2 regions of the Paenibacillus sp. sgz302190 genome follow, and region 1 is predicted to be linked to the other one. Evidence: a T-box and tRNA genes for the amino acid it is inferred to sense, from the RefSeq annotation. Region 1 holds a T-box; the other holds one or more tRNA genes.
What was found. The T-box of region 1 lies ahead of AC6RNO_RS17795 (valine--tRNA ligase). A T-box ahead of a tRNA ligase gene usually reads a tRNA of that ligase, here a tRNA-Val.
Positions count from the first base shown of each region.

Region 2: it has a tRNA-Val gene. The T-box ahead of AC6RNO_RS17795 (valine--tRNA ligase) is inferred to sense a tRNA for this amino acid. The anticodon was not compared.

Region 1 covers NZ_JBZYAO010000015.1:35,987-44,060, reverse strand. The annotation lists gene AC6RNO_RS17805 (RluA family pseudouridine synthase) at 1-51, shown strand, start outside; gene AC6RNO_RS17800 (LysM peptidoglycan-binding domain-containing protein) at 172-1,200, shown strand; T-box leader at 1,523-1,779, shown strand; gene AC6RNO_RS17795 (valine--tRNA ligase) at 2,191-4,860, shown strand; gene AC6RNO_RS17790 (glutamate ligase domain-containing protein) at 4,922-6,307, shown strand; gene murC (UDP-N-acetylmuramate--L-alanine ligase) at 6,315-7,703, shown strand; gene AC6RNO_RS17780 (hypothetical protein) at 7,861-8,074, shown strand, end outside.
Region 2 covers NZ_JBZYAO010000010.1:115,893-123,966, reverse strand. The annotation lists gene AC6RNO_RS13770 (hypothetical protein) at 1-212, shown strand, start outside; gene AC6RNO_RS13765 (hypothetical protein) at 719-1,147, shown strand; gene AC6RNO_RS13760 (hypothetical protein) at 1,308-1,583, shown strand; tRNA gene AC6RNO_RS13755 (tRNA-Val) at 1,738-1,810, opposite strand; gene AC6RNO_RS13750 (Na+/H+ antiporter NhaC family protein) at 1,901-3,250, opposite strand; gene AC6RNO_RS13745 (alpha/beta hydrolase family protein) at 3,270-4,178, opposite strand; gene AC6RNO_RS13740 (hypothetical protein) at 4,378-5,517, shown strand; tRNA gene AC6RNO_RS13735 (tRNA-Ile) at 5,630-5,703, opposite strand; tRNA gene AC6RNO_RS13730 (tRNA-Met) at 5,716-5,792, opposite strand; gene AC6RNO_RS13725 (hypothetical protein) at 5,879-6,046, opposite strand; gene AC6RNO_RS13720 (2'-5' RNA ligase family protein) at 6,198-6,710, shown strand; gene AC6RNO_RS13715 (hypothetical protein) at 7,034-7,279, opposite strand; gene AC6RNO_RS13710 (hypothetical protein) at 7,390-8,074, opposite strand, start outside.

The DNA.
Region 1 (8,074 bases):
CCGTGGCCTGAAGATATGCTGCTTTTGCTAGAGAAGCTTCGAGTTTCGTAAAAATATAGTCATGCCATCTCTTTTTCACCCATATACTTTAGAGACAAATCTTAAGGTATTGGTTGAACATTCCAGTCGTTTGCCTTGCGGCGGGAATTGAAGGAAGGGAGGATTTTGCCAGTGGCTGAACAGCAACCGGGTTTAAGATTCGATATCTACGAGCGCGTCCACTTGCAGGAAGAATTGGCGGGTATTCAAGAGCTGAACGATGTTGAACTGGTGCCGCATATCCAGGTCTTAACGCAGAACGAGCAGGCGATCCTGAAAGGGAATCTGCTGCTCACCGGAAATTATGAAAGCGACGATGGAGCGTCACGACTGCTCGAACATTTGATTCCCGTCGAAATTACGCTGCCCCTCAATCGAATTCATCGGGTGGAAGACATTTTGGTGGAGATTGAAAATTTCGACATCGATCTTCTCTCGGCCAGGAGCTTGAATGTGACGGGAGTTCTGTCTCTGCAAGGCGTAGAGATGGTGTCATCGCCGCCTGACAGCTGGCGGGGGGAAGAGGAAATCACCTTTGTCCATGAAGCCGAGGAGGAGCGTGTGGAAAAGATAAAGCCGGCGCCTCCCGCACCGGTTCAGAAAGCTCCGACGGAGGTGAAGCAAGAGGCGAATGAGCAGGCGGTTCCTGAAGTTCCGGAGTCCAAACCGTTTCCGCCGGCTTACGAGGAACCGCTGCAAAACGAGGCCCCGGCCGCGGAAGCCCCGAAGGTGGAAGCCGAGTCGAAGGAAGTTCCCCAGCAGGAGGCGGCTTCGGTTATTCCGGAGGAGAAAAAGGAGAAAGAGCCTAAGCTCGCTTTCGGCAAAAAGGCGAATGAAGCGATGGAAGTGCAGCCTAGCGGCATAAAATCGCTTATTTCCAAAGCCGGGGCGCTTTTTCACCCGGAAAAACGGAAAGAGGAAGCCGAGGCAAAGGCCGCCGAGGAAGCGAAGGGCGAGGTTATAGAATGGAAGCGCCTGTTCCTGCGGACGGACTCGGGGGTGCAAGAATTCCGCAAATTAAGAATGTGCATCGTGCAAAAGGAAGAAACGCTGGAGTCGATTGCCAAACGCTATCAGTTGAATCCGCGGGAGCTGCAGCTTCTTAACCGGCTTGGCGATCAGGAGCTTGTCGCGGGGCAGGTTCTCTATCTTCCCAAATAACGGGTACATAAGCAAAAGTCTTTGGCTGCGCGAAGAAGCGGCCGAAGGCTTTTTTACTGCATAAGAATGTTTAATGTTCTTTACAGCGCTAAAGCGCGTAGAACAGCATTCTTATTGGCGAATAAACCAACCTCTGAACGCGGTCGCTCATCTTCGAAAAGACCTCGATAGAGGTTTATCTCAATCCCAAAAATGGGTCTAAGCATAAAATATGGAAAAACGGTTATAATGAAAATTACAAATCGACACAATCTGCACGGCAGTATATTGACTCTGATGAAAATGTTCGCTATCATATGGTGTAAATCATTTTGAGCAATACTTGGAAACGTTGATGGGGAGTAGTAGCCGGTATGTCCTTCAGAGAGTGGAACTGCAGCGCTGAAAGGTTCCATAGGTCGCAGCCGATCGAAGTCGCCCTGGAGTTGCAAACGTGATAGAACAATGCGCGCAAGTTGCCATCGGTTCCGCAGCGTTTGCCGGCCGCAGCCGTTATCTGTTTGAGAGCCATGCCTTTCCCTGGCGGGACAGGGCGTGGAATAAAGGTGGTACCACGGAAGCAAGCCTTTCGTCCTTTGCGGCGGGAGGCTTTATTTGTGTTTCTTTACCTCCCAAACCCTCCTACAAGGAGGGCCCCAGCGTATGCTTTCGAAGCCAGTTTTGCTCCGCAAAACTCTGAGGTTTCGCCCCCTGGACAACGAGCGATTGCAGCAGGGAGCGGGGATAGGCGCTTTTGGCGATGAGCAGGTAGAGGGAGCGCTTTCGTCTTTCATACGAGTTTCGGTGAAACTCTCGTCTTCGGACACGCTTGGACGTTATTGAGGGGGAAATGGAAGTATTCCTTACGGAAAACGGATCGCCCGTTCTCTACGAGAACGAAGCCAACAAGAGCGGATCGCCCGTTCCCTGACGGGAACGAGGCCAAGGGGAACGAGACCGCAAAAATTAGCGAACAAACTTCAATGCAAATAATGACATGGAGGTAACTATATGAGCGAAACGAATCAAACGGCTCAGCAATTGCAAATGCCTACGACATACGATCCGAAGGAAGCCGAGCGCAAATGGTACGACTACTGGATTAAAAACGAATTTTTCAAAGCGGGAACCCGTTCCGACGCCGAGACATACACGATCGTTATACCGCCGCCGAACGTGACGGGGATGCTGCATATCGGGCATGCGCTCGATTTTACGCTGCAGGATATCATGATCCGCACGAAGCGGATGCAGGGCTTTGACGCGTTGTGGCTTCCCGGCTGCGACCACGCGGGCATATCTACGCAGACCAAAGTGGAGCAGAAGCTGCGCGAGGAAGGCCGGACCCGTTACGATCTGGGGCGGGAAAAGTTTCTGGAGAAAGTATGGGAGTGGAAGGACCATTACGCGAACACGATTCACGAGCAGTGGGCGAAAATGGGTTTTTCGCTCGACTACTCCCGGGAGCGGTTTACCCTTGACGAAGGGCTGTCGCAGGCGGTTCGCGAGGTGTTTGTCAGCCTTTATGAAAAGGGCTTGATCTATCGCGGCAACTATATTATCAACTGGGATCCGGCCGCGCGGACAGCGCTCTCCGACATTGAAGTCGAGTATAAGGAAGTTCAAGGGAATCTTTACCATTTGGAATACAAAACGACGGACGGCACAGGCTCAATCGTCGTAGCTACGACGCGTCCCGAGACGATGCTTGGGGATACGGCCGTTGCGGTTCATCCGGACGATGAGCGCTATCAGCATCTGATCGGCAAAAAGCTGCTTCTTCCGATCGTCGGTCGCGAGATTCCGGTTATTGCCGACGAGTACGTGGAAAAAGAGTTCGGAAGCGGCGCGGTCAAAATTACGCCTGCGCACGATCCAAACGACTTTGAAGTGGGCAAGCGCCACGATCTGCCGCAAATTCTTGTGATGGACGAAACCGGTACGATGAATGCCAATGCCGGCCCTTATCAGGGCAAAGACCGCTTCGAGTGCCGCAAGCAGATCGTCGCCGATCTGAAGGAGCAGGGCGTACTGGTCAAAATCGAGGAGCATGTGCATCAAGTCGGCCACAGCGAGCGCAGCGGCGCGGTTGTCGAGCCGTATTTGTCCACACAATGGTTCGTCAAAATGCAGCCGCTCGCAGAGGCAGCGATCGAAGCGCAAAAATCCGGCAAGGGCGTCAACTTCGTCCCTGACCGTTTTGAAAAAATTTACCTGCACTGGATCGAAAATGTGCGCGACTGGTGCATTTCCCGCCAGCTGTGGTGGGGCCACCGCATTCCGGCGTGGCATTGCGCCGATTGCGGCCACACGACGGTAACGCGGCAGGACGCCGAAGTGTGCTCGCACTGCCAAAGCGGCAATATCAATCAGGACGAGGATGTCCTGGACACTTGGTTCAGCTCGGGCTTATGGCCGTTCTCTACGCTGGGCTGGCCTGGCGATACGGAAGATTTGAAACGTTATTACCCGACGGACGTTCTCGTTACGGGTTACGATATTATTTATTTCTGGGTGGCGCGGATGATTTTCACCGCTCTGGAATTTACCGGGCAAATTCCGTTTAAAGATGTGCTGATGCACGGTCTCGTCCGCGATTCCGAAGGGCGCAAAATGTCCAAATCGCTCGGTAACGGCGTCGACCCGCTTGAGGTGATCGAGAAATACGGCGCCGATGCGATGCGCTATATGATTTCGACCAGCAGCACGCCGGGGCAGGATCTTCGTTTCCGGTGGGAACGCGTCGAGCAGGCGCGCAATTTTGCCAACAAGATTTGGAACGCTTCGCGCTTTGCGTTGATGAATCTGGAAGGCGTAACCGCGGCCGACATTGATTTGACAGGGTCTTTGGGCACGGCTGACCGCTGGATTTTGCACCGTTTGAACGAAACGGTCCGCGATGTAACCCGGCTCATTGACAGCTATGAATTCGGCGAGACCGGACGCTTGCTTTACAATTTTATATGGGACGATCTTTGCGACTGGTACATCGAGTTCAGCAAGCTGAGCTTGTACGGCGCAGACCCTGCGGCGAAGAAAACGACGCAATCGGTGCTTGCCTATGTGCTCGATCAGACGCAGCGGCTCATTCATCCGTTCATGCCTTTCATCAGCGAAGAAATTTGGCAGCATTTGCCGCATGAAGGAGAAACGATTACGCTGGCGGCATGGCCGACTGTGAACCCGGCGTTCGAAGCGCCGGATGCGATCCGCGAGATGGAGCTGTTGATGGACGCCATCCGAGCAGTCCGCAACATCCGTGCGGAAGTCAATGTGCCGATGAGCAAAAAAATCGAGCTTCTGGTGAAGCCGGCCTCCGATGAAACGCAGGCGATTTTGCGCAGCAACGAAGAGTATTTGCGCCGTTTTTGCAATACGTCGCGGCTGGAGATTGAATCGGATCTGACGGCTCCGGAAAAAGCTATGACGGCTATCGTGACCGGTGCGGAATTGTTCCTGCCGCTTGCCGGGCTGATTGACATCGCCCAGGAGCTGGCGCGTCTGGACAAAGAGCTTCAAACGCTCCACGGCGAAGTGGAACGAATCGAGAAAAAGCTCGCCAATGCCGGCTTCGTTGCCAAAGCTCCGGCCAAAGTCATCGAAGAAGAAAAAGCCAAACTTGCCGATTACGCAGACAAGAGGGACAAAGTGATAGCTCGATTAGCGGAATTAAAAGGGTAATCGTGGAAATTAGAGCTATCGCCTAGTTGCTCCGACATAGTGATTCATATAGTAAATGAGGATGAGATCAATGAATGAAATCAAAGACTCAAGCTCGGCGGCATTCCGGACAGCCAAGGAAGCGATTGATTGGATCGTCGGCAGAATGGAAAAGCTGGGAATAAAACCGGGACTTGCCCGCATGCAGCTGATGATGGAAAAACTCGGCCACCCGGAACGCAGGCTGCAGTTCATTCATGTCGCCGGAACGAACGGCAAGGGCTCGACGTGCGCATACTTATCGTCGGTGCTGCGGACATGCGGTTACGATGTAGGGACGTTCACTTCTCCGTATTTGGAGAAGTACACGAACCGCATTCAAGTGAACGGCACAGATATCGACGACGCGTCACTGCTGCAATTGGTTAATGAAATGAAGCCGATTGTTGACGAAATCGGGGAGACGGAGCTGGGGGCTCCGTCTATGTTTGAAATCTCGACGGCGCTGGCGATTTTGTATTTTGCCAAAGTGGCCTACCCTGACTATGTAGTTTGGGAAACGGGGCTTGGCGGAAGGCTGGACTGCACCAATATCGTTACGCCGCTCGTTTCGATCATTACCAATGTCGGTCATGATCATATGGAAATTTTGGGCGATACGCTTGAGCTGGTAGCGTCGGAGAAAGCCGGAATTATTAAATCCGGCGTTCCCGTCATTACAGCAGTCCGGCAGCCCGAGGCATGGAGTGTCGTTGAACAAGCCGCCAAGGCCAAAAAAGCGACGCTTTACTCGCTGGACCGGCAATTCCGCTACACCGCGGTCACCAGCGAACTGGATCATCAAACTTTCGATTTTGAAGGTCCATTCCGCAGCCTGCGGGAAGTTCCCGTCTCGCTGAACGGCAGCCACCAGCTGACGAACGCCGCTGTCGCGCTGATGACGCTGGAAGTATTAAGGCAGTATTATGCAGTTATCGTAGAGGATGAGGATCTGTACAAAGGCCTTCAGGAAACCCGTTGGCCCGGCAGGCTGGAGATGGTTTCGAGCCATCCGCGCGTTTTGCTGGACGGGGCGCACAATCCGGAGGGAGCCGAGACGCTGGCGGCGGCGCTGCGCGGCGTATATCGCTATAAGAAGCTTCATTTTATGATCGGAATGCTTTCGACGAAGAATCATACAGGCTATCTGAGGCATATACTACCATTGGTGGATACTCTCATCCTTACCGAACCAGATTTTCATAAAAAAGGGGACGCCTCCATGCTCGCGGAACTGGCTCAAGAGCTGCTGCGCGAGATGAACCGCAAAGTGGATATCGTTGTGGAACGCGATTGGAAGCGGGCTTTGAAAACCCTGACTAGCAGAACCGAGCAGGATGATCTGGCGGTCGTATCCGGCACGCTGTATTTAATCTCCGATGTTCGTTCTTGGATTACCAATCAAACCGATTCTGAAAAAGGATGGTGAGAACGGCGTGAGTCAAGCTGAACACGTACATTTTATCGGCATCGGCGGATACGGAATGAGTGCCATTGCCAAGGTCATGCTTGAAATGGGATACCGCATATCGGGTTCTGATTTGGCCGAGCAGGATCTTACGGAAAAGCTGAAAGCCAAAGGGGCTCAAGTATTCATCGGTCATGAGGCGCAAAATGTGTCGGGTGCCGATTTGGTCGTTTATTCTACGGCGCTCGGCAAAGACAACGTAGAAATGCAGGCGGCCGAAGAGCTGAAAATTCCGATCATACATCGCTCGCAAATGCTCGCAAGGCTGATGAACGAGCGCAAAGGGATCGCCGTTGCGGGCGCGCACGGCAAGACGACGACGTCATCCATGATTGCGCTTGTCATGGAAACTACCGGACTTGACCCGACCTATATTATAGGCGGAGAGATTATGAATGTGGGCAGCAACGCGAAGGCGGGGAAAGGCGAGTTCGTCGTGGCGGAAGCCGATGAAAGCGACGGCACTTTCCTGCAGTATCACCCGACTTTGGCGCTTGTCAATAATATTGAAGCGGACCATTTGGAAAATTACAATGGCGACTTTGAAAATTTGAAAAATGCCTATGCGCAATTTCTCAGTCAAGTCAGGCCGGGCGGCAAAGCGGTCGTCTGCAAGGACGACAAATTTGTGAGGGAAATGATCCCGCAAATTCAAAGCGAGGTTATTACCTACGGCATCCACTCCGACGCCGACTATACCGCTTCGGACATCACTTTGGGAGACCGCAAGGTGACTTTTACAGTCAATCACCACGGCCAGGAATTGGGCCGGCTTGCTTTGTCCGTTCCCGGTAAGCATAACGTGTACAACGCGCTGGCGACGCTGATTACTTGTCTGGAAGCAGGGCTCTCCTTTTCGCAGATCGCCGAGGCGATTCAGGAATTCCGCGGCGCCAAACGGAGATTTCAGGTGCTGGGAGAAGTGCAGGACATTCTGGTCATCGACGATTACGCGCATCATCCTACGGAAATTCAAGCGACGATCAGCGCGGCCAAAGCGACCGGCAAACGGATTGTCGCCGTTTTTCAGCCGCAGAGGTACACGCGAACCTATTATTTATTCGAGCAGTTCAGCCGCTCATTTGAAGATGCTGATGAGGTGATTATCACCGATATCTACTCACCAGCCGGCGAAAAGCGGATTGAAGGCGTCGATTCCGCAAAGCTGGTGGAACTCATTCGAAGCAACAGCAACCCTAACGTTCAGCATATTCCGACGAGGGATGAAGTGCTCGAATATTTGATCGGCCACGTTCGTCAGGGTGACCTCGTATTGACAATGGGCGCAGGAGACATTTGGAAAGCTGCCGACGGCTTGGCCAAAGTACTGCGCAGCAAGTACGAACCCAAATCATAACCATCCGAAATCGCCGCAGGCTCCAGCGCTTGCGGCGATTTTTCGTTTTGCAAGACGGCGAAGCCCCTCGCGAAGCGGCCTGGCAGCCCGCGAAGCAGCGAGAAAGCGGTGCGCGGAGCGGCGAGAGAAGCGACGTGCGAGGCTGCGAAAGAGCGGTGTGCGGAGTAGCGAGAGAAGCGGCGCAGAGGCTGCGAGAGAGTGGCGTGCGGAGCAGCGGGAGAGCGGTGCGCGGAGCGGCGAGAGAAGCGGCGTGCGGAGCGGCGAGAGAGTGGCGTGCGGAGCGGCGAGAGAAGCGGCGTGCGGAGCAGCGGGAGAGCGGTGCGCGGAGCGGCGAGAGAAGCGGCGTGCGGAGCGGCGAGAGAGTGGCGTGC
Region 2 (8,074 bases), on a different contig from region 1:
AGAAAGGCGTTTCGGAACAAACGTTCGAACAAAAGCTCATCGACATTGCCGACAACGAAATTGACGCGGCAGCCAAGAAGGGCACGATCAAAGCGGCTGACACGGCCAAAACCAAACAAAAAATCGGCAAATTCATCAAAAACCAAATTTTCAACAGCAAGCTGTACACCGTCAAACATACTGCCACGACCAAAAAATCCAAAACTTCCTGATTCGCCCGGGGCCGCTTTCAAGCAGCCCCTTTTGTTATGTTACGGGGACGTTTTTTTCTTTCAATAGATGAAAAAAATTGCAATTTTGTTTATTTTCAAACAGAATTCATTTTGAAAATCTGCTAATATTCGAATAAAAGGGGGGACATTTATGATACAAATCATTTGTTTGCTGATAGCCGTATTATTTATAATTGGTATTTCTATTGGTGATGACAACGAGCAAAATGAACCTCCGGACCGGTTTATTTCAAATACAGCTGACTCCTAGCTACGCCTACATCGAAACTACGAATTGAGCTTACATAAGAAACAAATAAGCTGAGCTGCAAAACATGCCTTCTGACTTCCGGGTCAGGAGGTTTTATTTTGTGCTGCTGTTGTTTGGAACAGTTGAATCTACCGCTAGTAATGTTATTTTTTGGTAAACATATTGTAATATAATCCCTTATTTTATATGCTTTTATTGTATTACAAACCAAACATATATTGTGGAGGGATTATTTATGAAAAATGTAAAATCATTCGTACTATCCGTTGCTGTCGCCGCTTCGCTGTTCACAGTCGCTTCGGCCGCCTCTGCTCACCCGCTGGTTAATTTGCACAACTACAGCACATTCAACACATATAAAGCAGCATTGGAGAAGCAATATGCAATTGATGGAAACAATGCCCACGATCAATGGGAGCTTGACGAGCAATATAGACATTACAGAGCCGATATTGCGATTGCAACCCCTTATTACAACGGCTTGGGAACCGGAACCCCCCGCTTGGATCTTTTAAACTATTCCAGCTATCAAGCTTATAAAACCGAATTGGATAGAGTAGTTATCGAAGATTGGAATCATGCTTATGACCAATGGGAGCTTGACCGGATCTATTCCCAATATCAAGCCGACAGCGAATCCGCAAAAATTTATTTCGGAGTGTAATCCAGCATATCTAAAAGCAGACAAAGCCGAAAGCCCTTAGAAATTAAGGGTTTCGGCTTTTAAGGCTGTACGATAATGGATGGGATGCTGAACAATAAGTTTACAAGCAGAGTTTTGCCATGTTATGTTATATTTAAATTACTAACAGGAGGCTAAACGGATGAAGGACAACCAATTAAACCGCATGGAAGAAATGCTGGGAACACTAATCAAAATGGTTGGGGAAAATAACAACAGGCTGAAGACGCTTGAGGACAAAACTGATCGGTTCGAGAGCAAAGCCGATACGCTGGGGTCGGATATGCAAGAAGTCAAAAGCATTGTCAAAGAACTGATGCAAGGACAAGAAAGGCAAGATCGCATTCTTGAAATGCTCTCCGTAAAATCCATTGAAACGGACTCATATATTCGGGATTTTAAACGAAAAATGCAGTGAAGCTCACTCATCCAATATCGAGTGAGCTTTTATTTTGGCCGAAAAGAGCATTCTTGACCAAATCTTGACCATGGAACCGATTTTTGCAATCATTTACAAGTAGACAAAGTCTCAGAAATGCAAAAAACCCTTGATAATCAAGGGTTTTTCTATATGACCTGTAGTGGGCTCGAACCACTGACCCCCACCCTGTCAAGATGGTGCTCTCCCAGCTGAGCTAACAAGTCGTTTCAGTGACAAGTAGTAATATATCAAGAATTTATCTAATTGTCAACAACTTTTCTAAACTTTTTTTATTCATTCATTTTAGCTGCATGTCAGGCTGAAATATCCATCCCCCTCTTCACCCGCCAATTGCTCTTTGCGAGGGACCACGTCCATGTGCACAAGGGCAGCGTCCACAAAAACGGCGCATACGGGAGATAGCTTTCCGCCGGCACGCCAAGAATCGTACCGCATACGATGGCCAGCATGTTCCAAGGGATGATGGCGGCGAAAACGAGGCTTGAATCCGCGACGACACGGGCGAGCTGGCTGCGGGGAAATCGCCGCTCCCAAATCGGCAGCAGGCTGCGTCCGGTCATCATGATCGGCAACGTTTGCGTGCAGGATATGAGGCTAAGCACTAGTCCGAAAAGAGAGGCCCGCAGCGTGGCCACGAAGAGTGAGGACGTGGTGCCGAGAAGCTTTTGCATGTATGGCTGCAGAGCTTGATTCGCTTCGAGGATGCCGTTGTACGCACCGGCAAGCGCAATAAGAATCATCAGCTCGATCATGCCTGACATCCCTTTTGTTTGCAGGGAAGGAAACGCACCGGAATGGTATCCGTCCCACAAAACGCGAATCCATTCGTTCCACTGAATATGCTGAAAAATAGTACCGGCGGCAACTGCAGCCGCGATCGAACAAATAAAGGCATTCCTCGTTCGGATACGGAACAAAATGGATCCTAAAAGAATAAGCACAGGCAGCAGCAGCCACAAGCTATAGGCAAATCCGCCGCGAAACTGCTCCTGCAAGGCGGATACGCCGCTTTTGTGCCAGCCTCCGTTCAAATCATGCGCCACGAAAAAGACGGCCGACAATCCAATCGCACCGACTGTGGTCGGGAGCAATGCTTTGAATTGCTGTTTCACGGCCACGCCAGTGGAAGCCGCCGTCAGCTGATGGGCGCTGGAAAACGGCGACGACCTGTCGCCTACGAATGCCCCGGATACGAGTGCGCCGGCGATGAGAGGAAGCGGAATTTGCAGCACGGCGCCCAACCCCATGAGCGGGATTCCGACGGAGCTTAGCGTTCCTGTAGACGTTCCCAGGAGCATAGAGATAATCAAGGAAACCACAAACGCAAATGTGACGAAAAAAGCCGGATCGATGAGCGAAATCCCCCCGTCGATCATAAACGGAATCGTACCGCTGGCAGTCCAGGCAGGGATAATCAAACCGACTAAAGCAAGAATCCATATCACTTCTCTGGTATGCTGTATCCCTTTCAACATTTGGGATGCGGTAGATCGAACGGTATTGCCTGCCCGCAGGCTATAAAAAATCAAAGTAAAAAGCCCCAACATAAATCCAAGGGCTAGAGGAATTTGAAGCGCATAGGCAGCTGCTAATCCGATGATCGTCACACTTACAGTAAATACCAGCCGGCCCGCAGTCAGCATCGCCCTGCCCCCCTACTCCTTATTCTTTTTGGCCCAGTATCCTGCGAACTGCCTTTTTAGTCTCGGCTATAGCCAGCCGAAGCGGCGCAGTCTCCCCCTGAAAAGGATGGACGGCCCCGAAGGTATGATCGCCATCCGGCACCTTTATCCATTGAACGTCGGGATTTCGCTCCACAAGCCGGGCGGAGCCGCCGATTCGTTTATCCCCGTCTTCAGTGCCCTGGATCAAAAAGATCGGAATCGCCGCGCCGCCAATTCGGCCAACCAGATCGTACCGTTCCTTTTCCCGCTCCATATCCTCCAAAATTTCCAGATCAAGCGGCATAAGCTGCTTCGTTCGCCCATTCATCGTATATGTACGGCCATTTGCCCGCATTTCCGCTATATTTTCCTCGGTCAACAAGTTGACGTCCGTAATGCCGTTCCAACTGATCACACCCGCAACAAAACTCGAATGATCCAATCCATAGATAAGACATTCCCCGCCTCCCCGGCTGTGCCCGAGCAAAATAATCGGACGCGCCGCACGCGCACGGGAGAATGTTTCGATTTCATGCCTGTCAAACAAGACGGTTTCCGCTCTGTTTTCGTTCATTGTCTGCAAAAATACGCCGGAACCGATCAAACGGACCATCGCATCAAGATCTTCAAGATTTTTTGAATACGTGGCTTTTGCGAATTTTTCAAGCTCTGTGAACTCAAGCAGATCGGCTCCGACTCCGTTATGGGAATAATTCATCGATACAACGTCCACTTGCTCCGCCAGCTCGGCCGCCGCAAACGGAAACATCCCCCAATCCTTAAAGCCTTTGTATCCGTGGCAGATCACAAGGGTCGCCTTGGCCGGCTGCACGGTTGCAGGATAAAAATCCGCGCGAATCGTCCGATTTTCTCCCATATTCAATTGAAAAGGCTGCTTTGCCGTCATTCTCATCTTCCTTTCGATAGGGTTCAAAGAACGCCTTCAACGCTCCATGTTTTCGTATATTTTACCACAATCTGTTCAGGAGAGAATATGTCCGGGCGCTAAATGGATTTGCTTTTGAGTTCATATTTTCGGCGTATCCAGCAAAAACTTCATTGTAGAGTATGAGCAGTCACTTTTCCTCAAGAGGAGGCCCCTATCCATGCACCGAAAGGCATTATGCCGCCGGTTTTTCAGGCTAACAAGCGTTTTTGCGATGATTCAGCTGTTGTCGTGCCTGCATGTTTCGCTCCTTGCAGCCGAACCGGATGGAGCCGTCCAGGCCGCGGAACCGGCAGAAGCCGGACAAATTCATCTAAGCGTTAAAGCTGCGCCGCAAGCGATGTATGAAACAACTGCGGATTTTAAAGATAAAAAAATGATTCGTGAATTGGAAAAAGGGACAGCGGGGGCCGCCTATGAAGAAGCGCTGCCGCCCGATACCGTGCTAACTTATGTGCAAAAGGGGCAAACGAAAACGTTCGGTGTTACGCCTGAGGGAGAGGTCATTGAGCTTGCGGGTAAAATGAAGCTGGCCGTAAGCGGCCGCGTGCAAAAAGACTTGAAAAACCAGGTGCAGTCGCTAAGAGCCAAGCACTATGGCGAAATGCTCCCCTGGGAGGAGGCCAGCCGGGTGCTGCCCAAATACAGCAGCTTCACGATTACCGACGTGGAATCGGGTCTGAGCTTCCAGGGGCAGCGCCGCGCCGGAAGCAGCCATGCGGACGTGCAGCCGCTGACGAAGACCGACTCCGCGACGCTCAAACGCATCTACGGCGGCGCCTGGAGCTGGAACCGGAGGGCCGTTCTGGTGAAGCTGAACGGCCGCACGCTGGCCGCCTCCATGCACGGCATGCCGCACGGCGGCGACGGTATTCCCGGAAATGACTTCAAGGGTCATTTCTGCATCCATTTTCTCGGGAGCGTGACACACGGCTCCCGCTCCATTGATCCTGCGCACCAGGTCATGGTGCACAGAGCCGCCGGCTTGCTGACGGAGTACATCAGCAAGCTCTCGCCCTGGCAGCTGATCGACGTCTGGATCGCTGCCGCCAATCAAGGCGACCTGCAGCTGCTGCAGGCCGCCACAGGGCAAGAACAGGCGGTGCATGTGCGCAGCATGCACCGCCTGTCGAAATTCCCGGAGCTGGATACGTCCCAGCTCCTTGAACTTGAAACCGCGGTCGATGTTTCGGCTACGCCGGAACGCGCGACCGCGCCGAAAACGAGGCGAATTCTGTTTCGCCTCGAAAGAGCCTCCACCGATGCGCGATGGTACATCCGCAGCGCCAAAATCACTTGACGGCCGCCACGCAGTTCGCGCGGCCGAACACGAACGCCGGAGCGCGGCAATAAGCGCGCTCCGGCGTTCGAAAAAAAACAAAAAACCCTTGCTCTGCAAAGGGTTTCAGCTATGGGCCCAGAGGGACTCGAACCCCCGACCAATCGGTTATGAGCCGACCGCTCTAACCAACTGAGCTATAGGCCCGTATGAAAGATTTGGTTGCGGGGGCAGGATTTGAACCTGCGGCCTTCGGGTTATGAGCCCGACGAGCTACCGGGCTGCTCCACCCCGCGTCGTTATTGCCGCTAATAGCGACAAAATTAAATATACACTAAATACAAATGGAAAGTCAAGGATTTTTTTACCGTACAGATCTGCCTTACAAAGTGCTGTACCTGACACCGAAACGTCCTTTTTTCGATTTGTATACCTCGACTTCCTGAGGGCATTCGTATCCGTAAATCCACCAGTCTTCTTCCATCCGCTTGGCCAAACAGCCGGCCTGGAATTTGGAATCGTACAATTTTGCCCAATACACCCAACGCATGTACAATCACTCCGTCTGTTAAGTATCAATAATCCTATCATAACCAAAACGGGCCATCCTTATGAGCGTCTTGTAATTTCATGGATACAGGTGTTAGAAGCGGCAGGAAAGCGGTATAATAGGTATATGCTAGTTCTTAGGAGGGGTGTTCATGAACTGTGGAATCGCCGTTTTTCCGTCCAAAGAAGTGCAAGACGCTGCGAACAGCTACAGGAAGCGCTACGATCCTCACTATAATTTGATTCAGCCCCATCTTACCCTCCGCGACAAAGAGGTGTGGGATGAGCAAAAGCTTGCCGCCGCCGCGGCGCATCTTGAGGAGAAGACGAAAGCGGCAGCTCCCTTTGAGCTGCATTTCAACCGGTTCTCTTCTTTTTATCCCGTCAACCATGTCATTTATTTAGCGCTTGCCGATACGCAGCCGATGATCGACTTGCGGAATGCCATTTGTACGGAGCTGCTCGCCGAACCCGACAGACCTTATTTGTACAACCCTCATTTGACGATCGGGCAAATGCTGGGCGCCGACGAGCTGCACGATGTCCTGTCCAGTTTGAGACATACCCCCGTCGATTTGCGCTCCAAAGTGGATCGCATTCACCTCCTGTTTCAAACGGAGAACGAAGCCTGGACCGTTTATCAAACATTTTTGCTTCGCGGATGACTAGAAACTGTCGAGGGGCAACCCTTTCTTCAATTGTCAGATCAAAACAAGTCGGGCAGCGGGTTAAATTGATCCCTTTGCTCGACTTGTTTGCTTTAGCGCTGCCTCTTCAAGTTAAATTTGACCAAGTCAAACACTCTCTCCACTCCATCATCAACCCACACCCTTCCTCCTTTGCACACAGTCTCTCACGAGCCTGCCCGCTTAGAGATACTTAACAGCGACCAATATTTCCCAGCCCTCTATGATGGAACGGTATGGCTTAGCCCGAAAAATCTGAGAGAGTGAGAATGCTAAAAATTGCCCTCCACCAGAGCAGTACATCAACCTGAAAACACGGGGAAAACCTGCAAAAGTGCAGTTTTTTGCTCGTTGGTGCGCTGACAGTGAAAAATTCCTGCAATTGTGCAGGAATTTCGCCGCGAACATGGGCTCGGAATCAAACTCGTCGAAAATTCCTGTACGATCGCAGGCTTTTCTCTAAAACGGGTCGATTTCCCGGAAAAAGCCTGCACTTTTGCAGGTTTTCCAAGCGCAGCGAAGCCATTGGTGCCATTGATGTCAACCATGCGCCAGCGCCTAATTGTCGGCCCCGCTCCATCCAGCTCAAAAAAGAAGAGACCGCCCCTCCGGCAGCCTAAAAGCCGCTTGAGGGACAGCCCCATTGTATGAGTACGTATTATTGCTTGAAAACAGTGAGCAAACGTTTGGCGGTGCGGTTCGTTTCTGTAGTGAACACTTCGTAAACTTTGACCGTCAGCGGGAAATCGAGCTGTCCGGAGTTGACGTTCAGGGCAATCGTGTTCATTCCGTTATACAATCGGCCCGAGCCTGCCAGTGGTTTTACCGCGCTTCCTACCGGATTGCCGACATTATCGTAAAGATCGAACTGAAGGCTGGAGCTGCTTTCGTCTACGGTAACCTGTTTATTTTGTTCAATACCCAGATCAAGCTTCAGCTTGTAGTTGTAAATATTGGCAGAACCTTGGAAAAGAGCTGTTATCGACCAGTCTCTGATTTTCAAGTCATAAGGATACACCTTCAGCTCATTGTCTGAAGATTCTTTTTGAACAGGCACTTTAGCCGTTGCAAGCAGCGATTTGTAGACGGTATCCCCGTTCGTTTGCCCGCTGTACAGATTCATTCTAAGCCCCTCGCCTGTTTCGGAAGCCGGCAGCGCGAATGCGTAGCTGACGACATAGGACGCTTTGGGAACAACAGTCTGTGCGGTATTTTTTTGTCTGCTGCCCGCATAGGAGAAGCCGTCTTTGCTGACCAACTCCGCTTGAATTGCCGGAATCGGGATCGGGCGGTCGCTGTTGTTGGTCAGTTTGAATTTAGCCACAGCCGTGTTAAATCCGTCG